One region of the Psychrosphaera ytuae genome, then DNA from elsewhere that is predicted to be linked to it. Evidence: predicted binding sites of a transcription regulator. Region 1 holds the regulator's gene; the other holds the start of a gene.

What was found. The regulator NrdR, encoded in region 1, represses ribonucleotide reductase genes. The targets are predictions, from matches to a motif close to AAACACNANATNTNGTGTTT.
Region 2: nrdA (class 1a ribonucleoside-diphosphate reductase subunit alpha) is a predicted target of NrdR. The motif match lies at 6,443-6,462, and genes of this name have one in related genera.

Annotation. Positions count from the first base shown of each region.
Region 1 covers NZ_CP072110.1:3,235,020-3,246,899, forward strand. Annotated here, with positions in the region: gene ettA (energy-dependent translational throttle protein EttA) at 1-1,439, opposite strand, end outside; gene J1N51_RS14215 (response regulator) at 1,608-2,714, shown strand; gene glyA (serine hydroxymethyltransferase) at 2,843-4,099, shown strand; gene nrdR (transcriptional regulator NrdR) at 4,180-4,680, shown strand; gene ribD (bifunctional diaminohydroxyphosphoribosylaminopyrimidine deaminase/5-amino-6-(5-phosphoribosylamino)uracil reductase RibD) at 4,701-5,864, shown strand; gene J1N51_RS14235 (riboflavin synthase) at 5,880-6,530, shown strand; gene ribBA (bifunctional 3,4-dihydroxy-2-butanone-4-phosphate synthase/GTP cyclohydrolase II) at 6,555-7,664, shown strand; gene ribH (6,7-dimethyl-8-ribityllumazine synthase) at 7,753-8,217, shown strand; gene nusB (transcription antitermination factor NusB) at 8,227-8,646, shown strand; gene thiL (thiamine-phosphate kinase) at 8,674-9,642, shown strand; gene J1N51_RS14260 (phosphatidylglycerophosphatase A family protein) at 9,645-10,136, shown strand; gene J1N51_RS14265 (chemotaxis protein CheW) at 10,128-10,904, opposite strand; gene pssA (CDP-diacylglycerol--serine O-phosphatidyltransferase) at 10,980-11,753, opposite strand; gene J1N51_RS14275 (DUF4124 domain-containing protein) at 11,854-11,880, shown strand, end outside.
Region 2 covers NZ_CP072110.1:367,273-379,152, forward strand. Annotated here, with positions in the region: gene yfbR (5'-deoxynucleotidase) at 1-242, opposite strand, end outside; gene J1N51_RS01700 (hypothetical protein) at 392-967, shown strand; gene J1N51_RS01705 (glucosaminidase domain-containing protein) at 1,065-1,856, shown strand; gene J1N51_RS01710 (DUF2987 domain-containing protein) at 1,890-2,543, shown strand; gene yfaE (class I ribonucleotide reductase maintenance protein YfaE) at 2,583-2,849, opposite strand; gene nrdB (class Ia ribonucleoside-diphosphate reductase subunit beta) at 2,871-4,001, opposite strand; gene nrdA (class 1a ribonucleoside-diphosphate reductase subunit alpha) at 4,044-6,359, opposite strand; gene ubiG (bifunctional 2-polyprenyl-6-hydroxyphenol methylase/3-demethylubiquinol 3-O-methyltransferase UbiG) at 6,679-7,401, opposite strand; gene gyrA (DNA topoisomerase (ATP-hydrolyzing) subunit A) at 7,653-10,301, shown strand; gene J1N51_RS01740 (carbohydrate binding family 9 domain-containing protein) at 10,370-11,880, opposite strand, start outside.

The DNA.
Region 1 (11,880 bases):
AACGTCTCAACGTCTAGGTCATTGGTTGGTTCATCGAGCAGTAGTACGTTGCCACCGGCTTTAAGAAGCTTGGCTAGATGGACACGGTTGCGCTCACCACCTGATAGTTCACCAATGCGCTTTTGTTGGTCCGAACCTTTGAAGTTAAAACGAGAAACATAAGCACGTGACTGTACTTCGTAATTGCCCACTTGAATGATGTCTGAGCCTTCAGAAATCTCTTCAAATACAGTGTTGTTATCATTCATATTGTCACGGAACTGATCAACCGAAGACAAGCTAACGGTTTCACCTACAGTAATGGTGCCTGAATTTGGCTGTTCTGTGCCGCTTAACAATTTGAATAAAGTCGATTTACCCGCACCGTTTGGACCAATAATCCCAACAATACCACCTTTTGGAATAGTGAAGCTCAAATCGTCGATTAATACTCTATCGCCGAAGCTCTTAGAAATGTTTTCAACTTCGATGACTTTATCACCTAAGCGAGGACCTGGTGGAATATAAAGTTCGTTTGTTTCGTTACGCTTTTGGAAATCTTGATTTTGCATTTCTTCAAAACGCGCCATACGAGCTTTAGATTTTGACTGACGGCCTTTTGGATTTTGACGAACCCACTCAAGCTCTTGCTGAATTGATTTTTGACGAGATTTTTCTGCGCGTTCTTCTTGAGCCAAACGAGCTTCTTTTTGTTCAAGCCAGCTCGAATAATTACCTTCCCATGGAATTCCTTCACCACGGTCTAGCTCCAAAATCCAACCTGCTACATTATCTAGGAAGTAACGGTCGTGGGTAATGGCAACTACGGTACCTTCATACTCGTGTAAGAATCGCTCTAACCAAGCCACTGATTCTGCGTCTAAGTGGTTGGTAGGTTCGTCGAGTAGCAACATGTCTGGCTTATCAAGCAGTAAACGACAAATGGCAACACGGCGGCGCTCACCACCTGATAAGTGTTCAATTTTGGCATCCCACTCAGGTAAACGCAGGGCATCAGCCGCAACTTCTAGTTGGTTATCTAAGTTATGACCGTCTTTGGCTTGAATGATCGCTTCTAATTCGCCTTGTTCTTTCGCTAAAGCATCAAAATCGGCGTCTTCCATTGCATATTCGGCATACACTTCGTCTAAGCGTTGTAATGCGTTTTTGACATCGGATACAGCTTCTTCAACCACTTCACGAACGGTTTTTGATTCGTCCAAAACCGGCTCTTGAGGAAGGTAGCCAATGTTGATACCCGGCATAGGGCGCGCTTCACCTTCGATCTCTGTATCGATGCCGGCCATGATGCGTAATAGGGTTGATTTACCCGCACCATTCAGACCTAAAACACCGATTTTTGCACCCGGAAAAAAGCTAAGAGAAATATCTTTTAAAATAGTTTTCTTTGGAGGAACCACCTTGCTCACACGAGACATGGTGTAGATAAATTGGGCCATTGTTTTTATATTGCCTATTTTTGTCTAAGTTGTTGGCTATTGTAGTTTAGACGTCAGATTAATGTCTACATTGACCCCAAAAATCCTACAAGTATTTAATAGTTTGCAGAATTTCATTTCGTGTCTAACCTTTTTTTTAGGGCCTTTGTAAAATGAGAGATAAAACTGGTGCAGCAAAAGAAAACGATTTTAGTCGCTGATGATGACGCTAGCATTAATCAATTACTGACTAACGCACTTGCGTCCAAATTCGAAGTAGCATCTTCAAGTTCAGGTGCTGATACATTGGCGTATTGTCAGCAGCAAAAGCCAGATTTGATTTTGTTAGACGTAAACCTTGGCGATATAGATGGCAAGGAAATATGTAAACAAATCAAGCAAGATTACGCGCCACAAGCGCCTCTGATCATTTTTATTTCTGCGGATGACGGTCAAGAAAATATCATTAGCTGTTTTGAAAACGGCGCAGACGACTTTATTGGTAAACCTTTTTCTCCGGCTCAGGTGGTAGGAAAGGTAGATGCACTAATAAAACACAACATATTGGTTGAGAGTTTACAGAGTCAGAGCCAAGAGTTGACTAACTTAGTCAGTACGACGATGTCGCAAGCTTCTAGTTATGGTCAGTCTTTGCAGATGGTCAAGCAGCTCAATCACGCAAACTCAGAAGAAGAAATTGCTAACGTCGTGTTTAGTTACCTGGCAACTCAGGGGTTGCACGCCGCGATTTATTTTGTGAAAGGAGAAGAGTCGGTCTGTTTCGATCAAAAATCGAAAGTGTGTTCTCCAATTGTCAAAGAGGTATTTGAACTCGCACACAACAAACAGCGAATTAAAAAGCTTGGTGGAAGGCTGCTGGTCTCGGATGAGCATTGCTCTGTTCTGGTGATGAACCCGCCAGCAGATGAGAGTGACGAATATAGTATTTTTATCGATATTATTGCCGTTATTATCGAAGCGCTTGAAGCTAGGTACATCGGATATTTGCGAGAGCGAGAACTACAGTCGGTGAATACTGAGTTGTCAAAAGTTATTACCCAACTGAGTGTCGATGTTGAGAAGGTCAGACAGGATCGGCAAAAGTTGATGGATGACATCGTTATGCAAATTGGTTTGAGTTTCCATCAACTCGATTTAACCATTGAACAAGAAGAATACTTCACTAAGCTAATGGAAGATACATTGTTGAATCACGATGAAAACAACAATGTTTTAATGGACTTACAAGACAAGCTACAACACCTTGTAAACGAGATGAAGTCATTGTTGGGTTAGTAATTTGCCTTTATAAAAGTAATTCGAACATGTTAGAAATTCTCATTGTTTAGTGGTGGGCTTTTTTTTAATAAGTGCGTATTATAAGCGACTCATTCGTTTGTATTAATCAGTACTGAGGTGCACTTATGTTAACTCGTGATATGAATATCGCAGATTTCGACCCTGAATTATGGGCGTCAATTGAACAAGAAACTCGCCGTCAAGAACAACACATTGAATTGATTGCTTCTGAGAACTACGCCAGTCCACGAGTTATGCAAGCGCAAGGCTCACAGTTAACAAACAAATACGCTGAAGGTTACCCAGGTAAGCGCTACTACGGTGGTTGTGAGTACGTTGACGTGACTGAGCAGCTAGCTATCGATCGCGCAAACGAGCTTTTCGGTACTGACTATGCAAACGTTCAACCTCACTCAGGTTCACAAGCTAACTCAGCTGTTTTCCAAGCGTTATTAAATGCAGGTGATACGGTTTTAGGTATGAGTTTAGCGCACGGTGGTCACTTGACTCACGGTTCTCATGTTAACTTCTCGGGCAAAACATACAATGCAATTCAGTATGGCCTTGACGAAGCGACGGGCGAAATTGACTACATACAAGTTGAAGAGCTAGCCGTAGAGCACAAACCTAAAATGATTATCGCTGGCTTCTCAGCATACTCTGGTATCGTTGACTGGGCTAAATTCCGTGAAATCGCTGACAAAGTTGGTGCTTACTTGTTTGTTGATATGGCTCACGTTGCAGGTTTAATTGCCGCAGGTGTTTATCCTTCACCAGTTCCTTTTGCACACGTAATCACAACAACCACGCATAAAACGCTTGCTGGTCCTCGTGGTGGTTTGATCATCTCTGGTGCCAAAGACGAAGAACTATACAAAAAACTAAACAGCGCTGTTTTCCCAGGTGGCCAAGGTGGTCCTTTGTGTCACGTTATTGCGGCTAAAGCGGTTGCGTTTAAAGAAGCGCTTCAACCTGAGTTTAAAGAGTACCAACAGCAAGTGGTTAAAAATGCCAAAAAGATGTGTGCTGTTTTACAACAACGCGGTTACAAAATTGTTTCTAACGGTACTGAGAACCACTTGTTCTTAGTTGATTTAATCGACAAAGACATTACTGGTAAAGACGCGGATGCGGCTTTAGGTAAAGCGTTCATTACAGTAAACAAAAACTCTGTACCAAACGATCCTCGCTCGCCGTTTGTTACATCTGGTTTGCGTTTAGGTACACCAGCCGTAACTCGTCGTGGAATGAAAGAAGCTGAAATGGAAGAGTTATCAAACTTGATTTGTGATGTATTAGACAACATCGAAAGCGAAGATAACCTTGCACAAGTTAAAGAGAAAGTTATCGCATTGTGCGAACGCTTCCCTGTTTACGCGTAAGCTATTTATTCCCACAAAAGCTGTGGTAAACTCAAGAGCCGTGTTAATACACGGCTTTTTTGTAAGTACAGGAAATCGATATGCATTGTCCATTTTGTTCAGCGACAGAAACTAAAGTCATCGACTCTCGACTAGTCGGAGGCGGTTCTCAAGTGCGCCGTCGACGAGAGTGCAACCTGTGCAACGAACGTTTTACCACATTTGAAGGCGCTGAATTGGTTATGCCCAAAGTCGTTAAAAGGGACAAAAAACGAGAGCCTTTTAACGAAGACAAAATGTCGGCCGGTATCCTAAGAGCTATAGAGAAACGACCTGTCAGTACAGAGCAGGTTGATCAACTTATTCTCACCATTAAAAAAGAAATTCGTAATACCGGTGAGCGCGAAATTACCTCTGAGTTTATCGGTAATTTAATAATGGATGGCTTGGTACTTTTAGACAAAGTGGCCTATGTTAGATTTGCGTCCGTATATCGCTCTTTCGAGGATATCCGAGAGTTTGGTGAAGAAATTGCCAAAATTGGCCAACAAGCCGAAAGCAAACAAGAAATCAAAAGCCGCCAATCGAAGTTATTCGAATAACCCACGTCAAAAGCGTTGTTATGATCACATCAACCGATTTAGCCTATATGGCCGAAGCCGTGCAACTTGCCAAGCGCGGCCAATATACTACGACCCCCAACCCCAATGTCGGGTGCGTCATTGTTAAAAACCAACAAATCATTGGTAAAGGCTGGCACAAGAAAGCAGGAACTGGACACGCAGAAGTTAATGCTTTGGCTAACTTAACAAAGGCAGCGTCCTCTGGTGCCACCGCATATGTCACGCTAGAACCATGTAGTCATTATGGCAGAACACCTCCTTGCGCCCTGCGTTTAGTGGAAGCAGGCGTCAGTCGAGTGGTCGTTGGTATGTTAGATACCAATCCGCAGGTCAGTGGTAATGGAATAAAAATTCTTGAAGAGGCTGGTATTGAAGTCGAAGTTGGGGTTTTAGAAGCCGAGTGTCGCGCTCTAAACCCAGGATTTTTCTCGATAATGGAGCGCCAAAGGCCATTTGTCCAAATCAAACTAGCGGCTTCTTTAGATGGTAAAACTGCGCTTCACAATGGTGAAAGTAAGTGGATAACAGGCCCTGCCGCGAGGGCCGATGTACAAACATACCGAGCTAAGGCTTCGGCGATTTTAACCAGTGCATCAACGGTGTTGCAAGACGACGCAAGTATGAATGTCAGGCAGGAACAGTTAAATTTTAATTATCCACTAGACGAAACCAATACCAACATTCGCCAACCTCACGTCGTAGTTCTTGATGGTAGGGCGCGTCTAAAACCAGAAGTGGCGACTTCTCTAAAACTGTTTAATACCGGCGCCCATGTAATTTTAATTCAAAATAAAAATAGCGAATATTCTGAACAAGCGTTTTCAGAAAAGGGTTTTGATCAAGTAACCGTTGAAAAACTGGAATATGACCCAACATCAGGATTCGATTTGAATGATGTCATGTCCGTCTGCACACAGCTGCAGTTTAATACAGTTTGGGTTGAGGCTGGTGGACGTTTAGCGGCTTCTTTTATACACGAAAAAATAGCAGACGAGCTAATTGTGTATATCGCACCTAAAATTATGGGGCAGGGTGGTTTTGATGTTATACCCCTTGGCCCTTTTAGCGAGATGAACCAAACCGTGTCTTTAACGACAAAAGATATGAGACAAGTCGGCGAAGATATTCGTTTGACTTATACACTTTCAAACAAAAACGATTAAAAAAGAGAACCCAACGTGTTTACTGGCATTATTGAAGCAACCGGTCACTTATCAAATATCACTCGTCTAGGGGATGATTATCAGGTTGAAGTGACCTCGACCGAACTCGACTTTTCAGATGTTCATCTAGGTGACAGTATCGCTACCAACGGCGTTTGTTTGACGGTTGTGTCCTTTACAGAACAGAGCTTCAAGGCTGATGTTTCGTTAGAAACGATAAACAATACCGGCTTTAAGCATTACGCGGCAGGACAGACGGTCAATTTAGAAAAAGCTATGCTGCCAACTACTCGGTTTGGCGGCCATATGGTCAGTGGCCACGTAGATGCGGTCAGTCACGTACAAAGTGTATATGACAATGGTCGTGCTAAAGATGTATGGATCAGTGTCCCCGCTGAGCTTCAAAAATATTTTGTCAAAAAAGGTTCTGTTACTGTCGATGGCATTAGTCTTACCGTAAATGATGTGACGGACGGTCAAATAAAGTTGACGATTGTCCCTCATACTTTTGCACAAACGACCCTTGCTAAAGTTCGCACTGGTGATGCAGTAAACCTTGAAGTTGATATAATAGCCCGATACGTAGAAAATTTTGTCAGCCAGAACAGTGGCTCATCGGGTGTCGATATGTCCCTGTTGGCTCGCTCTGGCTACCTTAAAAAATAACCCACCCAAAAGATTGGTATTTGTATGAAATTAAACACACCAGAAGAAATTATTGAAGATATTCGTCACGGTAAGATGGTCATTCTTATGGATGATGAAGATCGTGAAAATGAAGGTGATTTGATCATGGCGGCAGATATGCTTACGCCTGAGCACATTAATTTCATGGTTACGCATGCTCGTGGATTGGTTTGTTTACCTATGACGGAAGAGCGAGCTCGCTCATTAAACTTGGGTTTGATGGTTGATAACAACAACGCCCAGTTTGCAACCAACTTTACCGTGTCTATTGAGGCGGCAGAAGGTGTTACAACAGGTATCAGCGCAGCAGATCGCGCGCGTACGATTCAAGCTGCAGTTGCGCCAAATGCTAAGCCTGCGGATATTGTTCAGCCTGGTCATATTTTTCCTCTAATCGCTAAGCAAGGTGGGGTACTAACCCGCGCTGGTCATACAGAAGCGGCGGTTGATCTTGCTCGATTAGCAGGTCGCACCGATGCAGGTGTAATCGTAGAGATTTTGAATGAAGATGGCACAATGGCTCGTCGCCCAGACCTAGAAGTGTTTGCCGAAAAGCACGGACTAAAAATTGGCACCATTGCCGATTTAATTGAATACCGCAATCTTAATGAAACAACAGTCGAGCGCATTGCTAAGTGTAAAATCCCTACTAAATATGGCGAGTTTGACTTAGTTACGTTCAAAGACACGATTGATCAACAATTACATTTTGCGATGGTGAAAGGTGACATTAAAGAGCAAGAAGCGCCTTTGGTTCGTGTTCATCTGCAAAATACGTTTAGTGACCTATTATTATCAGACCGCTCTGTAAGTCGCAGTTTTGCGATCGATGATGCACTTGAAAAAATTGCCAATGAAGGCGGTGTGTTTGTGTTATTAGGTAAACAAGAATCAACTCATGATCTAGAGACTCTGGTTAAACGCTTTGAGGCAGAAGATACAGGCGATAACCTACCACCGGCTAAGTGGTCTGGTACGTCTCGTAACGTTGGGGTTGGCTCACAAATTTTAGCTCAATTAGGCGTTCACAAAATGCGTCTACTAAGCTCGCCTAAAAAGTACCACGCACTTTCTGGCTTTGGCTTAGAAGTTGTCGAGTACGTCAGCGAGTAATTGAAGATCGCGCGATCTGCTAACACCATTTCGAATGTTGTGGTATTATCGCGCACAATTTTTTAAAGAATAGAAATAAGGTTTACGAATGAACGTCATCGAAGGCAATTTTCGTGCGACAGGAAAAAAATTCGCAATAGTTGTGTCTCGTTTTAATCACTTTGTTGTAGATAGCCTACTAGAAGGCGCGGTAGATGCGCTTGAGCGTCACGGTGAAGTTAACTCTGACGATATCACCATTGTTTATGTGCCAGGTGCGTATGAGCTGCCACTAGCAGCTAAGAAAATTGCAAAGCGTGGTGACGTTGACGCCATTATTGCTATTGGCGCGGTAATCCGTGGTGGAACACCTCACTTTGACTTTGTTGCTGGTGAATGTAACAAGGGCCTTGCTGCGGTTTCTTTAGAGACAGATATTCCAGTATCTTTTGGTGTTATTACAACCGACAGTATCGAACAAGCGATTGAGCGTTCTGGTACTAAAGCTGGCAACAAGGGCGGCGAAGCAGCACTTGGCGCACTAGAAATGGTTAACGTACTGGATCAGATTTAAGGCTTAATCATGAAACCTGCAGCGAGAAGAAAAGCACGTGGTTTAGCCGTGCAAGCCATTTACTCTTGGCAAATAAGTCAAAACCACGTTAGTGACATTGAACAGCAGTTCTTGTTGGACAATGATGTTAACAAGATTGACGTAGAGTTTTTCAAAGAAGCAATCCGTGGTGTAGCAGCTCACTACAAAGAGTTAGATACAGCGTTAATGCCTTACACGGAACGCCCGTATGAAGAAGTGGATCAAATTGAAAAAGCCATCATGCGTTTATCAGCGTATGAATTAAAGTTTAGATTGGACGTCCCTTATAAAGTCGCAATCAACGAAGGCATTGAGTTAGCAAAAAAATTCGGTGCAGATGATAGCCACCGCTTTGTTAACGGTGTTCTAGATCGCGCATGTAAAGATCTTCGTATTCCACTTCAATAACCTAAGTAGTATTTCAAGGAATTGGTTATGAAAGAGTTTGAGCTTATTCAAACTTATTTTAGTGGCCGTGGTCCGCAACGAAAGGATGTTGTGCTTGGCGTCGGAGACGACGCAGCATTGACAAAAATGCCGCAAGATATGCTGCTAGTCGTTGCGACTGACACCATGGTCGAAAACACTCACTTTTTTAAAGATGCCTGCCCAAGGTCTATTGGTCATCGATGTATGGCGGTAAACCTCAGTGACTTTGCTGCAATGGGTGCAGAGCCTGCCTGGGCTTCTATTGCATTAACGCTACCTTCAGTTGATGAAGAGTGGGTCAAAGAATTTACTGAAGGCTTGTTTGAAATTGCTGAGTATTACAATGTTCAAATCATTGGCGGTGATACAACACAAGGTCCTCTCGCGGTTAGCGTTAGCTTGAAGGGCTTTGTCGCAGAAGGCAAAGCACTATTGCGAAGCGGTGCTAAAGCAGGTGACTGGTTATTTGTCACAGGTCAGTTAGGTGATTCAGCATTGGCCGTTGAGGCTAAATTAGGCAAAGAATCAATTTCTGAAGACGCGCTAAAAAAGGTTCAGCAACGCTTTGACTATCCAGCAGCCAGAATTGCCGCCGGTCATGTACTACGTCATGCGGCGACGTCGGCGCTGGATGTGAGTGACGGACTTGTACAGGATTTGGGGCACATTTTAAAAGCCTCTGGCGTTTCTGCAGAAATCGACGTAGACAAAGTCCCTGTATCACCGGTTGTCGTCGAAGCAGTCGGTGAAGAGCGTGCACTAGAGCTTGCACTGATGGGCGGTGAAGACTATGAATTACTCTTTACTGTACCTGAGGAGCAAAAGGGGTATCTAGAGCTCAACGCAACAGCGATGGGCATTAACTACACCTGTATTGGCCAAATCAAAGGTGGCGACTCAGGCGTTTCGTTACGTCGCAAGGGCAAACCTTATGTTCTGTCCAATAACAAAGGCTTCCAGCACTTTTCGGAATAATTATGTCGAACCAACAAGCTGTTCCTGTCAGTCGATTTAACTTATGTGATCCCGTTCACTTGTTAGCTACCGGATTCGGTAGTGGTCTTGCACCCGTTGCACCGGGAACGTTCGGTACGGTAGCCGCTATTCCACTGTATTTAGCTTTTGTCTTTAGCCCACTGTACGTTTTTATCGTCTTCACTTTATTAACGTGTATTGTAGGGCCTTACATTTGTGGTAAGGCAGCATCGGACATAGGCGTTCACGATCACAAAGCGATTGTTTGGGACGAATTTGCTGGTATGTTTATTACCCTGTGCTTTGTTCCATTTAGTTGGACGGCAGTTGGACTTGGTTTTGTTCTGTTTCGCTTTTTTGACATTATTAAGCCTTGGCCTATTAGCTATTTAGACAAGCACGTCCACGGTGGGCTAGGGATCATGGTAGACGATATTGCTGCGGGTTTAGCAGCAGGTGTTTGCTTATGGGCGATAATGCCGTTTTTAAGCTAAGGCAGCCTGCTGTTCTTGGCTAAAGAGCCGCTTGGTTTCAATGATCAAGCTGTGTTTTTTGTCGAGCTGAATTAACCCTTTCATCATTCTGCTGGTTTCCGGGTCAAGTTCGAATCCAGTCGCCGTGACGGCATCTAGAGATTTTATATCTTCCTCTTCGACGTGAATGCTATCTTTTACTTTATCAACTAAAAGACCTATGTGAGGTTCACGACCGTCAATAGTCGTGAAGACTATGATGGGTTTGTAACCTATTTCAACTTGCTCAATGGCAGAATCGAACAGTCGCTCTAACCGGCTAGCAGCTGTTGCTTTTTTGGATGGCCATTTTGCATCATCAAGTTCGCTGAATTCTTCATAGGTAGCAGTTAAAGTCTCTTTGACGCGCAAAAGTAAGGTGCTTAAGTCTTCATCGTCACACTCAAATTCATTCAGCCATTTACTAAACTCTATATGCTGGTGCTCCTGCGTTGCGTCCTTTCCTTGTAATTCAGAACTAAGTGAACTCAGCCATATCTTACTTTGTTGTTTTAGGTTTTTTAATTGTTTGATGACTTCTTTATTTTGACTATTAGTGGAGTGGCGGTTGAGGATTAATCCTAGGTCAAAAATAGGTACGGGGGTTCCCATAAACTCCCGAACACCAATAAAGTTCGGGTTGTTGTTAGGAACCTCAGTTAGGTCGTTGTTGTATTGCTCTGTTAATAATATATCTAAAATAGGCAACGAAATTGTTTTTGCACCTACTTGAAAATTAACTAAATCCATTAAAGACAACCCTCTTTTGCAACGATACTTTAGAGTTTAGTCGAGCATTAGAATTCAACAAGGAAGAGTGACTAGCTAATCTTTTGGTTTTGTATCGTCTGTATCATCAAAATCAGCGTCTTTGTTATTGTCGATTATGTTTTCAAGCTTCATTGTTTTAAACCCAAGTACAGGGCCACTTAAGCCATAGATCGCAAATACAATAAACAGCACTTCTGCGGGGCGAGCTGCAACAAGGACAAAAGCCAATACTAGTAGTAATAGACTTAAGAACGTATTTGTGTTTTTCCAATCAATCTGTTTAAACGCACTGTATCTAAAGTTACTGACCATGAATAAACCCATCAAAACAGTTATTACAGATAAAGCGTAATTAATCATCCCGCCTGACAAATCGAACTCTACAAGTACCCAAATTCCACTGGCGATAATGGCAGCCGCTGCAGGTGAGGCAAGACCTTGGAAGTAATTTTTGGGACCATCACCAGTTTGTGTATTGAATCGAGCAAGGCGAAGTGCTGCACATGCGACGTAAATAAACGCAGATAGCCATCCTAATTTACCCAACTCTTGTAACCCATAGTTGTACGCTAGTAGAGCCGGTGCAATACCAAAAGAGACGATGTCAGCCATACTGTCATATTCAGCTCCGAATGCACTCTGAGTATTGGTCAAACGGGCCACTCGGCCGTCAAGGCCATCAAAAATCATTGCGATGAAAATGGCAATCGCGGCAGCTTCGAACTTGCCATTGGTCGCTGCTATGATGGCGTAAAACCCCGAAAAAAGTCCCGCTGTTGTTAATAAGTTAGGTAATAAATAAAACTTTTCTTGTTGCTTTTTCGGCAACGAATTTTCATCAGACATAAAATTTTCTTTTATTTTCTAGCCAAATAAGGATATAAAAGGACAATAACACAAAAAAATAGCGATACAAAAAGGCAACCGGATGAGGGTTCTCACTACTTTTACATTG
Region 2 (11,880 bases), 460 kb from region 1:
GGACTAGGTAGGTCACCGGTTAGTACTTCGCTGGCATCATGATATAACGCCACTACAGCAACGTGCTCAGGGTTTAAATCTCCACCAAACTTTTTGTTTTTTATGACCGCTAACATATGTGCAACAGTTGCAACTTGATGGCTGTGTTCCTGAACATTTTCTGGCGTGATTGTGCGCATTAGTGGCCATCTAAAAATAAGCTTTAGACGAGACATATTGGCGAAGAAGTGACTGGTTTCCATAACGACCTACATCTTATTAAATAATATAAAAATCATAACAATAAATGTGTATAGCCGAAATATATTTAACAAATTGTTGCATTAATTTACTAAGTAATAGTTGGGCTATAATGATAGAAGGTATAAGTCCTATCAATTGAGGAGTCTTTATGCCCTTACCATTATACTTATTAGGTGCTTCGATAGTTGCGGGGATGGCAGCTAACAATGCTAATAAGAAAACCTTAGAAGTATTGAATACACGTAAATTGGTAACTTCAAATACGCAAGCACCTGCGGTCCAGGTTGGACCCAATTCTTATATCGCTGACCGCCAACATTTGCATCATTCAAAACCGGTGAAAGGTTCTGTGGTGTGTTGTGAAGTTTTCCACGAGTTAGAGCATACAGGAATTTGGCTAGACTCTGATTGCATTATTGAATTTAGTGATAATGGTTTGATTAAGGCTTTAAGTGCGGAGCGCTTTTTGAAGAATAGATCCGGAAAAGAAATATATGTTGCATGTAACAATTTAGGTGAGCCACTCGCGGATCCAAATGTGGCAGATAAAGCGTTAAAGATGGTGTTTACTTATCAAGAATACGAGTTGTTAAAAAATAACTGTCATAGCTTTGTGGCGTCTTTTTTTGGACCAAAAAAGAATGTCGTGACGTTTGGAGAACTTAACAAAACACTGCTAGATAAATATAGAAGAGATATTTACTGGGATAAAGTTAAGGTATAACAAGTTGAACGGCTATGATAGTATGCCGGCTATTTTTTAACAGGTCCGCTTTTTTGGACCGTGTTTACCAGCTATTTTAGTGAGGTAGTAAGTCATTATGAATAATGTAGGTCGTATCTTTACCCAGGTTTTTTTGTTATTTGTTCTGGGTGTTGCAGCTATTTATCCATTTTTAGATAAGGGCACGCCCACTCAGGAACAACCTAAGCCCGTAGTGAAAAAAAATAAATCGGTAAAAAAATACAGCAATGAATTTTTACCAGACTTTTCTGCAATTAGAGACGTGAAGAAAAAGAAGACTGAGTTTTTTGGTTATCTCAAGCCTTTAGTTGAACAAGTGAATGAAGAAGTAAGGGCAAATCGCGCTTTCATTAAGAGTCTTGATGCTCTACCGACTGAAGGTGAGGAATTAGCAAGGTTAAACAAACTTTTAAAACGTTATGATATAGAGGTTGAAGGTGACTTCGTTGAAATGAAAAAAGTTTTGTTGAGACGTGTCGATACTTTGCCCGTGGCGCTCGTACTCATGCAAGCGGCAAATGAGAGTGCGTGGGGCACGTCTCGTTTTGCCTTACAAGCAAACAACTTATTTGGTCAGTGGTGCTTCTCACCAGGTTGTGGTGTGGTTCCGAAAGGCCGACCAAAAGGTGAAACTTATGAAGTTCGCAAGTTTGACCACCCAATAGATTCTATTCGTAGTTATTTTAATAACTTAAATACCGGGCATGCGTACAAAGATTTACGTGCAATTCGTCAAGAGCTCCGCAATGAGGGTGTTCAACCATCTGCTACCGAATTAGCAGAAGGACTAACTAAATATTCGATACGCCGTGAAGAGTATGTCGTTGAAATACAAAATATGATCCGTGTTAACAAAAAGTATTTATAATACGCCAGAATTTCGTTTTATAAGTAGGGTGTTATGAGTCTTTTAAAAATAAAAATGGGTGCTTGGTTAGCGCCCATTTGTTTATTGGCCAGCAGTTTTGCGGTTGCAGATACCAAAATGGTTTTAAACTATGATGGCTTTTTCGACCGAATCGAAAAGCTCGATGAGCCTGAATTTACTAGTGTAAAGTTAGCGTTTTATTTAAAGCAACTGTCTGACGGGCAGGTTTGTCCAATCAAAAACGTGACGCTCAAAACTAAGCTCAAGGAAAAGCCCGTCTACTTCTATGATACGGGCGAAGTCGTTCTTCCTTATGACAAGCAGCTAGACTTGGACAAAGCAAAAGTGATCATTGATAAAGACACTCTAGAAGAGTGTGGTTTAGATATGAGACTAGAGTCTACGGAGCTGTTTCAGTCAGAAGTAAGCACAAGTCGTATTACAAAGTTAACTAGCCAATTTGATGGTGCGTTAGAGTCTCTTGCTGGAATGATGGCTTTTTTAACACCTGATGTTGTAGGTGTTACATTTTTGGCTGCACCAGCCGATGAATTGAAGGTAGTTAACTCAAAAGTGGGCCAGTGCAAATCTAATCGATGCACGATCACCATAAAAGAAATTGAGCAGGTTGATACTGTCTTATTTAACCTTGCACCCGTTAAGGCTTTACCTTACATCACTAAATAATCATGTCTTAGATTATGTAAAGTTATAAAAAAATAGAGCTTAAATAAGCTCTATTTCTATATCTGATGTGGGTTTACTGCAACAGGTTAAGATTTCACCGCGTCGAACAAACGCTAAAGGTTCGTTCAAGTATTCAACGTCACCGTCTTTTATTTTACAACGGCATGCGCCACAAAATCCCTCACGGCAGTGATACAAGATATCTACTCCGTTACTTTGTAACGCATTAAGTAGGTTTGTATCACTTTCTTTAAACTCAAAGCTAGTATCGGAATCACTTCCTTTTGAGACCTTTACCTTCGTCATTATTACTGGTGGTCTGTGGCTTTATAGCTCAAAGCCATCAAACTCGGCAGCATTAACTTCAGAGTCAATTTGGCCTACTAGGTAAGAACTAATTTCAGCTTCTTGTGGCGCTACTTGGACGTTGTCTGACTCTAAATATTTGTTCATCCATGGAAGAGGGTTGCTCTTCACATCGAACTTAGCTGGCATACCTATGGCAGTCATGCGGTGGTTTGCAATGTACTCTACATATTGGCATAAAATTTCTTCGTTTAGACCAATCATTGAGCCATCTTTGAACAAGTATGCTGCCCACTCTTTTTCCTGTTGTACAGCTTGCATGAAGATATCTTGTGCTTCTTGGAAACACTCCATGCTGATCTCTTGCATTTCAGGATCATCTTGACCGTCAGCCCACAAATTAATGATGTGTTGCGTAGAGGTTAAGTGTAAGTTTTCATCACGGGCAATTAGACGAATGATCTTTGAGTTACCTTCCATGATTTCGCGTTCTGCAAATGCAAAAGTACAAGCAAAACTAACGTAGAAACGAATCGCTTCTAAGGCATTAATTGAATTAACCGCCAAATATAATTTTTTCTTCAATTCACGTTGCGTTACGTTATACGTTTCGCCGTCTACAATATGCTGACCTTCGCCTAGTGTTTGAAATAATTGAGTATGGAAAATCAAGTCATCATAATACTTAGAGATATCCGTAGCTCGACGTAAAATCTCTTCGTTTTTCACGATGTCATCAAAAACCGCACTAGGGTCCGTAAACAAGTTACGTAAAATATGTGTGTAAGAACGCGAGTGAATCGTTTCGCTGAACGACCAAGTTTCGATCCAAGTTTCTAACTCAGGCAGTGATGTAATTGGCAACAATGCAACGTTAGGGCTTCTACCTTGTACCGAATCTAATAGCGTTTGATATTTAAGGTTAGAGATAAAAATGTGTTTTTCACTATCCGTCATGTTTTGGAAGTCTGCACGATCGCGGCTCACGTCAACTTCTTCTGGACGCCAGAAGAAAGACAGTTGCTTTTCGATTAGCTTCTCAAAAATAGAATGGCGCTGTTGGTCATAACGCGCAACGTTCACGCTTTCGCCAAAAAACATTGGCTGCTCTAGAGGATTCACATCATTTTGGTTAAAAGTGGTATAACGCATTTTTATAAACTCTAAATTAAATTAGTTAATTCTGGTGGTGCATTAAATCTTGCACGCACCACCTTCACAGCCTTCGTCTTCTTCAATAACCACCGTAGTTGGTGCTTCTGCTGGTTTTACTTTACCGTCTTTTGATACTGTACCGGCTTGGTCACGAGTATTGTGATAATAAAGTGTTTTAACACCGTATTTGTAGGCCATTAACAAGTCTTTTAATAACTGTTGCATTGGAACTTTATGGTCCTGATATTTACTTGGATCATAATTAGTGTTCGCTGAAATCGTTTGGTCAATAAACTTCTGCATGATGCCACAAAGCTGTAAATAACCAGTGTTGTTCTCTAAGCTCCACAATAACTCGTATTGGTCGCGAAGCGTTGTGATTTCTGGCACAACCTGCTTAAGCACGCCGTCTTTACTTGCTTTAACACTGATTAAACCGCGCGGAGGCTCAATACCATTGGTCGCATTTGAAATTTGTGACGATGTTTCCGACGGCATTAATGCTGACAAGGTTGAGTTACGTAAGCCATGTTGCTTGATGTTTTCACGTAATGTTTCCCAGTCTAAATGCAGTGGCTCGTTACAGTATTCATCTACCGCTTTTTTGTAGGTATCAATCGGTAAAATGCCTTGAGAGTAGGTGGTCTCATTGAATTTTGGACATGCACCTTGTTCTTTGGCTAGGTTATTTGATGCTTTTAATAGGTAATACTGCATTGCTTCGAAAGTTCTATGAACTAGGTTATTACCTGAACCATCCGAGTATTTAGCACCGTTTTTGGCTAAATAGTAAGCCATGTTGATTACACCTATACCTAGTGTACGGCGTCCCATAGTTGCATTGTATGCAGCCTTAACAGGGTAGTCCTGATAATCCAATAGGCTATCAAGCGCACGTACTGCTAATTCTGATAATTCTTCAAGTTCATCAAGAGATTTGATTGCACCTAAGTTAAAGGCAGAAAGTGTACAAAGTGCAATTTCACCTTCTTCGTCATGGAAATGTTGTAGAGGTTTGGTTGGTAAAGCAATTTCCAGACACAAGTTACTCTGACGTACAGGCGCGTATTTTGGATTAAACGGACTGTGCGTATTACAGTGATCAACATTTTGTAGGTAGATACGACCGGTACTCGCTCGTTCGTTTAAGAACAGGCTGAATAACTCAACGGCTTTGATTCGCTTTTTGCGGATAGCTGGGTCGTTTTCGTACTTAACGTATAACTCTTCGAATTTATCTTGGTCTTCAAAGTATGCGTCATAAAGTCCAGGTACATCAGACGGGCTGAACAACGTAATGTAATCATCTTTGATAAGACGCGCATACATAGTGCGGTTGAACTGTACACCGTAGTCTAAGTGGCGAACTCGGTTTTCTTCTACACCGCGGTTGTTTTTGAGTACTAGTAATGACTCAATCTCTAGATGCCATAATGGGTAGAATAGGGTAGCAGCGCCGCCTCGAACACCACCTTGAGAACAGCTTTTAACCGCGGTTTGGAAGTGCTTGTAAAAAGGAATACAACCTGTGTGAAATGCTTCACCATTTCTAATCGAGCTACCTAAAGCACGAATACGGCCAGCATTAATACCAATACCAGCGCGTTGGCTGACATATTTAACGATAGCAGATGAGGTGGCATTGATTGAATCTAGATTGTCGTCTGTTTCGATTAAAACACAAGAACTAAACTGACGAGTTGGAGTACGAACACCTGACATAATAGGTGTAGGTAGAGAAATCTTGAACTGTGACGCGGCATCATAAAAACGGCGGATGTAGTCCAAACGAGATTCTTTAGGGTATTTCGCGAATAAACAAGCTGCTACAAGGACGTATAGAAACTGTGCGCTTTCGTAAATATCACCTGTTACACGGTTTTGAACTAGGTATTTACCTTCTAATTGCTTAACCGCAGCGTAGCTGAAATCAAGGTCTCGGTTATGGACGATAAACTGATCAATAGCATCGAACTCTTCTTCGCTGTAATCCGCTAACAAATGTTCGTCGTAACGTTTTTCGCTGACCATTTTTTTAACGTGATCGTATAAACGAGGCGGCTCAAATTGTCCGTATGCTTTTTTACGAAGGTGGAACACAGCAAGACGAGCTGACAAATACTGATAGTCAGGTGTCGTTTCTGAAATTAGATCTGCCGCAGCTTTAATGATCGTTTCGTGTATGTCTTCGGTTTTTATGCCGTCATAAAATTGAATATGAGAGCGAATTTCAACTTCTGAAACGGATACATTATCTAGACCTTTTGCGGCCCATGTAATGACGCGGTGGATTTTTTCGAGGTCGAGTGGTTCTTTCGAACCGTCACGTTTGCTAACAGAAAGGCTGTTGTTCATTTTGCCCAGTTGTCCTTTGTTTTTATTATGTGCGCACGGCTAGCGTTCTGCTTAAAAACTAGCTGTTTTTACCCTTTGGATAAAAACACATCATATAGTGTTTTAAAATTTACAAGACCACAAGATAGTGTGTGTGAATCCTAATTGCAACCCCAAAATATGCCGTAAAAATAGACGGTGATTTTTTGGGTAAGTAGCCCCTAACGCTACAGTGTTTATTCCAATAATAGAAAATAAAAATCTACTCAAAAACCGGAATTTTTCTTTTTTTTTTATTCGAAATTTTTCATAAAAAAGGGCTCAAAAAAGAGCCCAAATGTTATAACTTTTCACAATACAGAATGTAGTTAACATCGACACCTGGCTTTATAGAAAACTGCTCAGTCAACGGGTTGTAGTGAACACCGATTGACTCTCTAACTTTTACGCCATGTGACTCGATCCAGCGAATAAGATCCGCTGGTCTAATGAATTTTTCAAAGTCGTGTGTACCGTCAGGAACAAGCTTTAACATTTTTTCAGCCGCGACAATAGCAAGTAGATAGCTTTTGAACGTTTTGTTTAATGTCGAAAAAAATAGCTTTCCACCTGGCTTACACGCATCTACAGCGGCTTTTACAATAGACTGAGGGTCTGGTACGTGTTCAAGCATTTCTAGACACGTAACTACATCATACTGCTCGGGGCATGCCACAGCGTGTTGTTCTGCGGACACTTTTTCGTAGCTTACATTTTTTACGCCTTGTTCAAGTGCGTGCAGTTTGGCCACAGCCAAAGAATCTTCGGCAAGATCAATACCAGTTACGTTAGCACCTAATTTAGCGAGTTGTTCGGCGAGAATTCCGCCACCACAACCAATATCGAGTAAATGCTTCTCGGAAAGGGCATTAATCTTTTGTTGAATATAAGAAACTCGAACCGGATTCAATAGGTGAAGCGGCTTAAATTCACCACTTTGGTCCCACCATGCAGATGCGATGGAGTTAAATTTTTCTATTTCTTGGTGGTCTACATTACCACTCACATTTGCCTCAGAATTCATCTTGTTCCACGTCTAAATTTAGACACAAATTATTGACCTTTTTACGATGACATAATTAATAAAGATTATAAAGATCGAAAAAAGATCTTTCTGACAGATCAGTCAAATAACAACCAACAGAGATTGAAATTTCGTCGTCAGGTTGTCAAAGTAATAATTTAAACTAGCCAGCTTGGAGCATTGTGTTACAATCGCGAGCTGATTTATAACAATAAAACTTCATTAAAGTAGTTGCAGGGAACAGTGCGTTTATGACAGATCTCGCCAACAATATTAGTCCGATTAATATTGAAGAAGAATTAAAAACCAGTTACCTAGATTATGCGATGAGTGTAATCGTAGGCCGTGCGTTACCAGATGTCCGCGATGGATTGAAACCGGTACATCGACGCGTTTTGTTCGCCATGAACGAACTAAAAAACGACTGGAACAAACCTTATAAAAAGTCTGCTCGTGTCGTCGGTGACGTCATCGGTAAATATCACCCACACGGAGATAGTGCGGTTTACGACACTATCGTACGTATGGCTCAGCCTTTTTCACTACGTTATACGTTAGTAGACGGTCAGGGTAACTTCGGTTCTATCGATGGTGACTCAGCGGCTGCAATGCGTTACACAGAAGTTCGTATGGAAAAACTAGCACACGAACTTTTGGCAGACTTAGAAAAAGAAACGGTCGACTTTGTTCCGAACTACGATGGTACAGAACAAATTCCAGCTGTACTTCCAACAAAAGTTCCTAACCTGCTTGTAAATGGTTCATCTGGTATTGCCGTAGGTATGGCAACCAATATACCGCCTCACAACCTACGTGAAGTTATTGCCGCAACGTTAGCGCTGTCTCACAACGGTGACATTACATTGCCTGAGTTGATGGAACACCTTCCTGGACCAGATTTTCCTACTGGGGCAATTATCAATGGTCGAAAAGGCATTGAAGAAGCCTATCGCACTGGTCGTGGCAAGGTGTATATCCGAGCTCGCACAGAAATTGAGACGGACGAAAAGACAGGTAAAGACACAATTGTCGTTACTGAAATTCCTTATCAAGTAAACAAAGCAAGATTAATCGAAAAAATCGCTGAGTTGGTAAAGGATAAAAAATTAGAAGGTATTTCTGCACTTCGCGACGAATCAGATAAAGACGGTATGCGTATCGTTATCGAGCTGAAGCGCGGTGAACCTACAGAAGTCATTCTTAATCACTTGTTTGCACTAACCCAAATGCAAACTGTGTTCGGTATTAACATGGTCGCTCTAGATCATGGCCAGCCAAAAATCCTTAACCTTAAGGAAATGCTAGAAGCATTCTTATCGCACCGCCGTGAAGTTGTAACTCGCAGAACCGTTTATGACTTAAGAAAAGCGCGAGATCGTGCGCATATATTAGAAGCACTAGCAATCGCACTCGCTAACATTGATGAAATTATTGAATTAATCAAAACATCTCCGACACCTGCAGAAGCTAAAGTTCGATTAACTGCTCGTGGTTGGAAGTTAGGTGATGTAGCGGCAATGTTAGAGCGCGCTGGTGATGATGCAGCACGTCCAGAGTGGTTAGAGCCTGAATATGGGATTCGCGATGGCGAGTACCATATGACTGAGCAACAAGCTCAAGCTATCCTTGAATTGCGTCTACACAAGTTAACCGGCTTAGAACACGAGAAGATCCTAGGCGAATACGCAGATCTGTTAGAGTTAATCGCTGAACTTCTTGAGATTTTGGGATCACCAGCTCGTTTGATGGAAGTAATTCGTGAAGAGTTAGAATTAATCCGCGAAACATATGGCGATGAGCGTTGCACAGAAATCCGTGATGCATCTCACGATATTAATCTTGAAGATTTAATCAACGAAGAAGACGTAGTTGTAACACTATCTCACGAAGGTTATACCAAGTATCAGCCGTTGACTGACTATCAAGCTCAACGTCGTGGTGGCCGTGGTAAATCTGCAACTAAGATGAAAGATGAAGACTTCATCGAGAAGCTATTAATTGCTAACACACACGATACTATTCTGTGCTTCTCTGACTTTGGTCGTATGTATTGGTTGAAGGTTTACCAATTGCCATTGGCGAGCCGTCAATCTCGTGGCCGTCCAATCGTTAATTTATTACCTTTAGACGCGGAAGAGAAGATCACAACGATTCTTCCAGTTAAAGAGTTTGAAGAAGATAAGTTCGTATTCATGGCGACAGCTAACGGTACGGTTAAGAAGACAGCTCTAACAGAATATTCTCGTCCTCGTTCAAGCGGCATCATCGCTGTTAACCTTAATGAAGGTGACAAGCTAATCGGCGCTGCGATTACCAACGGCGAAGATGAAATTATGTTGTTCTCGCAAAACGGCAAAGTTGTACGTTTCCATGAAAACCAAGTACGTTCAATGGGACGTACGGCAACAGGTGTACGTGGTATTAAGCTTACTGAAGAAAGTAAAGTAGTATCACTTATCGTACCTAACCATGAAGACAACATCTTGACCGTAACTGAAAACGGCTTTGGTAAACGTACTCCACAACATGAGTACCCAGCTAAGAGTCGTGCGACACAAGGTGTTGTTTCTATAAAGGTCAGTGAGCGTAATGGTTTAGTAGTTGGAGCGACACAAGTTGCCGACAATCACGAAATCATGATCATCAGTGACAAAGGAACATTGGTAAGAACTCGTGTCGAGGAAGTGAGCGTTGTTGGTCGTAACACCCAAGGTGTACGTCTAATTCGTACGATTGAAGGTGAATCTGTTGTTGGTCTAGCTAAGATCGAAGAAATAGAAGAGCCGGAAGACGAACTAATTGAAGGTTCTGAAGGCGAAGCAACAGGTGAACAATCACTTGAAACGACAGAAGCAAATGATTCTGAAAACTCAGCGTCAGATGCTGAAGGCGAAGCTTAAGTCACTAGGTTAGTATTGAGAAGGGCGTATTTATTACGCCCTTTTTTATTGCCTAGCTAACAAGCGAATTATAAGTGAAAAGCATAACTTAACTTCATGAAGACTTTACGGCTGTCTTTTTCTATATCCTCTAACTCATCAGTTTGTTTCGCTCTGTCGGTGTAACCGACATAAACTAATGATTGAGGGTTGAGCTTATATGCATAAAGTAGTTCGGTTTTGACGCCTTTAAAGCGGCGGTCGACGCTTTCATATAAATACATCTCTGGGTTGCGCTCTATATCCGTGTACTGAACAATAAAGCGCAAATACGACTGCAGATTAAATTGATAATTTAGCCTGACGTCATATTGGTTAGCAGAGAAGACATTTTGGTCGTTAACATCGACTTTTCTGTGATTGTAGTTAACTTCTCCGTTTAAATGTCTTCCAAGTTTAAAGTTGCCGCCAAGTTCTACTATGGTGCCATCACCTATTCGATTGTTTGCATAATCAATTTGATCACCAACTCTTATAAAATTCCAGACTCTCAAATTATCGAAAGGGTCAAATCTAAAAAATGTCATTACATTGTTAACATCATAGTATTGTCCCTCCCAGTAGCTTTCACGAGTTAACAAACCTATTTCTGCAAAAAGCTGCTTTGGACCATCTGCATTAAAGTAAACTTCAGCTTCTTCTTCTAACATTTGGCCGGTGTGGTCATAGGTCTTATCCCAATCCCCTGAAACACCAATACGTGACCAATTATTACTACTACCACGACGCCAGTCGTAATAACCACCAATGATGGATTTTTTGATGCCTGCTTGGCTTTCGAAGCCTAAATCTGCTCTGAAGTTCTCACCGTATTTCATGTGTGAGGCACTAAATCCATAGTTTTGGGTGTTGTGGCTATAACGCAAAGAATAGGCCGAATCAGTTTGTTTTTTATCGACGTCATATTCTTGTTGAATTGAGTCAGGATTGTCACTTGAAGAATGTGCTACCTGATAGCTAATTGTGTCTGATTTAGTGATGGTGTTTTTTCCATCGATTGAAGTGACCGTATTGCTGTAGTTATCGCCTCGACGATCTGTGACCATTAATCCAACATTACTTGTTTCGCCAACATCTAAACGGTATCTACCCACCATTATTTTTGATTTTTGCTGAATTTGCGCGACGCTCGAACCTTGCGTACCTGGTACCAAAAATGTCGTAGACTCATCATTGGCAGTCAGAAAACCGTAAGTGTGGCGGTTGGTTTTACCCGTTAATTTTAGGCCGTAGTCAGGTGCATTAATATTACGTGTATGAAGAAGATTCATTCGCTGGGTGTTAAAATAATCACTACCATCTAGAAAGAATGGGCGTTTTTCATTAACAAACAATGCAAAGGTGTTGTTAATGTCTAGTTGCGCTGCGTCAGCCTCTACTTGAGAAAAATCTGGATTTAAAGTGGCGTTTAAATAAAGGTTGTCATTGACCCCCCACCTAGCATTTACTCCAGCGTCTGCTTTTTTGTCGGCGTCATTCCATGGACTGTTAATCTCTGGTCTTTCTTCGCTATACGAATAGGTAACGGTTGGGGTTATTT